DNA from 2 places in the Castellaniella ginsengisoli genome. Region 1 is predicted to be linked to the other one. Evidence: predicted binding sites of a transcription regulator. Region 1 holds the regulator's gene; the other holds the start of a gene.
What was found. Region 1 encodes LexA, which represses DNA repair genes until DNA is damaged. Its sites were predicted from a motif close to ACTGTATNNNNATACAGT; they were not measured.

Region 1 (2,401 bases):
TCGCTGCGCGCCTTGCCCGCCGGCACCATCGTGGTGCTGCACGCCTGCTGCCATAATCCCACCGGCGTGGACCCCTCTTTTGAGCAATGGCAGGAAATCGCCCGCACGCTGCAGGCGGGGCGACTGGTGCCCTTCCTGGACATCGCCTACCAGGGCTTTGGCGATGGCATCGAAGAGGACGCCGCCGTGGTGCGCCTGTTCGCCGAACTGGGCGTGACCATGTTCATCAGCTCTTCGTTCTCCAAATCCTTCTCGCTGTACGGCGAACGCGTCGGCGCCCTGACGCTGGTGACCGGCGGCGACGAAGAAAGCACCCGTGTGCTCAGCCAGCTCAAGCGCGTCATCCGCACCAACTATTCCAATCCGCCCACCCATGGCGGCGCGCTGGTCTCGACCGTGCTCAACACACCCGAGCTGTATGCCCAATGGGCCGAAGAACTGGCCGACATGCGCGACCGCATTCGCACCATGCGCCATCAACTGGTCGAGAAAATCCAGGCCCAGGGCGTGGACCAGGACTTCAGCTTCGTCAAGGCCCAGCGCGGCATGTTCTCGTACTCGGGGCTGACCAAGGCCCAGGTCGATCGCCTGCGCGAAGACTTCGGCATCTACGCCGTTGGCAGCGGGCGCATCTGCGTGGCCGCGCTGAACAGCGGCAACATCGATTACGTCGCCCAATCCGTGGCCAGCGTGATCAAGGCCTGACCATCCCCTGCCCCGCGGCCGGGCTGATCGGCACACGACGGAGCCTCCAAAAGGCTCCGTCGGCCTTTCCGCCAGCGGCTCACGCTTGCGCCGTGCGCGCCCTTCCGTCACAATACAGGCTGTGTTTCCATCCAGTAGCGCGACATGGCCCTGAAACTCACCGCCCGACAGTCCCAGATCCTGGATATCATCCGGCTGGCCATCCAGCAGACGGGCCGTCCGCCCACCCGGGCCGAAATCGCCCGCGAACTGGGCTTTCGCTCGGCCAATGCCGCCGAAGACCACCTCCGCGCCCTCGAGCGCAAAGGCTACATCCGCCTGTCGGCCGCCACCTCGCGCGGCATCCAGCTCACCGGGCAGGCCCAGGCGACGGACACCGGCTCCGCCAGCCTGCCCACAGCCTCCGCACCCGCCGGCAGCCCACCGGCCCACACGCCCGGCCCCCTGCCCGGCGCCCCATCCTGGCTGACGCCGGCCGATAGCCACCTGGTGCCCCTGGTGGGGCGCGTCGCCGCCGGCAGCCCGGTCCTGGCGGCCGAGCACGTCGAGCGTGAAATCCCCCTGGCCGCGCACCTGTTCGAGTCCGCTCCGGATTACCTGCTGCGCGTACGCGGCAGCAGCATGCGCGACGCCGGCATCCTGGACGGCGATTTGCTGGCCGTGCGCAGCACGCCCCAGGCCAGGCACGGCCAGATCGTCGTCGCCCGGCTGGGCGACGACGTCACGGTCAAACGTCTGGATCATCAGGGCCGCCGTATCCGCCTGCTGCCCGAAAACCCCGATTTCCAGCCCATCGACGTCGGGCCGGGCGATGATTTCGCCATCGAAGGCATCGCCGTCGGCCTGATCCGCGCCACCGCGCTGCATTGATCCCGGGCCGGATGCAAAGCACCGCGTAGGCAAGCGCTTCCCCCTTTGCTCCCCGCCGGGGCGCGGCAGCGCCTTTCCGCCAAAAAAAACAGGGGCCCGCGTTCTCGCGAACACAGGTCCCCGCCGGAAAGGCCGGTGAAAGGTCAGTGCTTCATCACCCCGCCGCTGCCCGCCTCCGCAGGCTTGGCGGAAGCCACGGCCTCAGCCGCCAGCCGGGCGACTTCCTCGTCGGACAGCGGCACCGGCATGCTCTGCAAAGCGACTTCCAGCACCCGGTCGATCCAGCGCACCGGAATGATTTCCAGGTGGTTCTTCACGTTGTCCGGAATTTCGGCCAGATCCTTGACGTTGTCCTCCGGAATCATCACGGTCTTGATGCCGCCGCGATGCGCCGCCAGCAGCTTTTCCTTGAGGCCGCCAATTTCCAGGATCTCGCCGCGCAGCGTGATCTCGCCTGTCATGGCGACGTCCGCCCGCACCGGAATCCCGGTCAGCGCCGATACCATGGCGATGGCGATCGCAGCCCCGGCCGAAGGGCCGTCCTTGGGCGTGGCGCCTTCCGGGAAGTGGACGTGCAGATCACGTTTTTCGAAGGCCTGGTCGGCGATCCCCCATTTGCGGGCACGCGCGCGCACCACGGTCCGGGCGGCCTCGACCGATTCTTTCATCACATCACCCAGCGAACCGGTGCGCAGCACCACCCCCTTGCCCGGCATGTCGGCCGCCTCGATGGTCAGCAGGTCGCCGCCGACTTCCGTCCAGGCCAGGCCGGTCACCTGGCCGACCTTGTCCTCTTTCTCGGCCACGCCGAAATTGAAGCGGCGCA
Region 2 (2,401 bases), 350 kb from region 1:
GGCGGGATCATCGCACCAGGCCGAGAGCTTGCGGCGCAGTTCCTGGCGGGAATGTTCGCGCCTGGACAGATAAGCGACGGCCCGGGCCTTCAGGCTGAGGCCGGGCCTGCGCCCGGACGGGCCGTTGCCGCCGGACGGCGGATCGGTCGCGTCGGCGGCGTCATTCCCCATCGGCAGCGGGGGCGGCCGAAGCGGCGGGTACGGCCCGGGCGGTGATGCCCAGTTGCTCGCGCACGCGGTTCTCGATCTCGAAGGCCATGTCCTGATGTTCTTTCAGGTACTCGCGGACGTTGTCCTTGCCCTGGCCGATGCGCTCGCCGTTGTAGCTGTACCAGGCGCCGGATTTGTCGACCACGCCGGCCTGGACGCCCAGATCGATGATTTCACCCTCGCGGGAAATGCCGGCGCCGTACATGATGTCGAATTCGACCTGCTTGAACGGCGGCGCGACTTTGTTCTTGACGATCTTGACCCGGGTTTCATTGCCGACGACCTCGTCGCCCTTCTTGATCGAGCCGATGCGGCGGATGTCCAGGCGCACGGAGGAATAGAACTTGAGCGCGTTGCCGCCCGTGGTGGTCTCGGGGTTGCCGAACATGACGCCGATCTTCATGCGGATCTGATTGATGAAGATCACCATGCAGTTGGCGCGCTTGATCGTAGCGGTGAGCTTGCGCAAGGCCTGGCTCATGAGGCGGGCTTGCAGGCCGGGCAGCGAATCGCCCATGTCGCCTTCGATTTCAGCCTTGGGCACCAGCGCGGCGACCGAGTCGATGACGATCAGGTCGACCGACCCCGAGCGCACCAGGGCATCGGTGATTTCCAGGGCCTGCTCGCCCGTATCGGGCTGGGAGATCAGCAGGTCTTCGAGGTTGACCCCCAGGCGCGAGGCGTACTGGACGTCGAGCGCATGCTCGGCGTCAATGAAGGCGCAGGTGCCGCCAATTTTCTGCATTTCGGCGATGACCTGCAGCGTGAGCGTGGTCTTGCCGGAGGATTCGGGCCCGTAGACTTCGACCACCCGGCCGCGCGGCAGGCCGCCGACGCCCAGGGCGATGTCCAGCCCCAGCGAACCGGTGGAGACGACCTGGATGTCGTGTTCGATCTGGTTGTCGCCATAGCGCATGACGGAACCCTTGCCGAACTGCTTTTCGATCTGAGACAGCGCGGCAGCCAGCGCCTTGGCGCGTTCGGGGTTGGCCTTGCCGGAGCGTTCATCCATGGGGGAAGTTCCTATCGTGATTGATGAGCCGTCGGGACCGCGGCCGCGGGTCGGCCGGGCCGCCTGCGGCGGGATTCGAGAAATTATGGCATTAAATTATACTGTATGAAAATACAGATGTGTTGATTCCATCGCAGCCGACCCTGCCTCGCCCATCGTTTACCCTAAATGACCGGGCCAGGGCGCGCGTGCCACAATGGCAGCAGTCCGGGCGCTCCGGCGCCCGCTTCCTCCTGAACGTCAATTCCGCCATGCGTATCCTGATTGCCGAGGACGACAGCATTCTCGCGGACGGGCTGTCCCGATCACTGCGCTACGAAGGCTATGCCGTGGATGTCGTGAGTGACGGCTCCAGCGCCGATTCCGCCCTGCAACTGCAGACCTTCGACCTCCTGATCCTGGATCTGGGCCTGCCGCGCCTTGATGGCCTGTCCGTGCTGCGCAAGCTTCGCCAGCGCGGCACACCGCTGCCCGTCCTGATCCTGACCGCCGCCGACTCCGTCGAACAGCGCGTCGAAGGCCTGGATCTGGGCGCCGACGACTACATGTCCAAGCCGTTCGCCCTCAGCGAACTGGAGGCCCGCGTGCGCGCCCTGATCCGCCGGCACGGCGGCGGCCGCGCATCCGTGCTGCATCATGGCCGCCTCTCCTTCGATCTCAACGGACGGGTCGCCTCCATCGACGAAGCCACCGTCGAACTGTCCGCCCGCGAAACCAGCCTGCTGGAAATCTTCCTGTCGCGCAGCGGCCGCATGATCAGCAAGCATCAGTTGGTCGACCTGCTGTGCGAATGGGGCGAAGAGGTCACCACCAACGCCATCGAAGTCTACATCCACCGGCTGCGCAAAAAGATCGAGCCCGCGGGCGTCCACATCCTGACCGTGCGCGGCCTGGGATACTGCCTGGAACCCGATAGTCGCGCCATGTCCGCCGATACGGCCGCCGTTGGCTGACGGCTCGCCAGACATGTTCTCGAATCCGGCCCCGCGCAGAGCCCGCCGCCGCGCAACCCTGCTGGGCCGCATCCTGCTGTGGATGATCGTGCCGCTGTTCGTCCTGTGGTCGATCGGCATCGTCATCACCTACTTCATTTCTCTCAACATCGCCAATTCGCCCTACGACCGGACACTGGCAAGCCACCTGCGCCTGCTGCGCCACGAGGTCGAGCAACAGCGGCTG

Region 2: the regulator LexA is predicted to act here: its motif matches at 1,323-1,340, upstream of recA (recombinase RecA).

Annotation. Positions count from the first base shown of each region.
Region 1 covers NZ_CP158257.1:2,386,641-2,389,041, reverse strand. The annotation lists gene ABRZ00_RS11290 (aromatic amino acid transaminase) at 1-705, shown strand, start outside; gene lexA (transcriptional repressor LexA) at 850-1,575, shown strand; gene lon (endopeptidase La) at 1,719-2,401, opposite strand, start outside.
Region 2 covers NZ_CP158257.1:2,737,896-2,740,296, forward strand. The annotation lists gene recX (recombination regulator RecX) at 1-171, opposite strand, end outside; gene recA (recombinase RecA) at 161-1,222, opposite strand; gene ABRZ00_RS13065 (response regulator transcription factor) at 1,474-2,175, shown strand; gene ABRZ00_RS13070 (sensor histidine kinase N-terminal domain-containing protein) at 2,189-2,401, shown strand, end outside.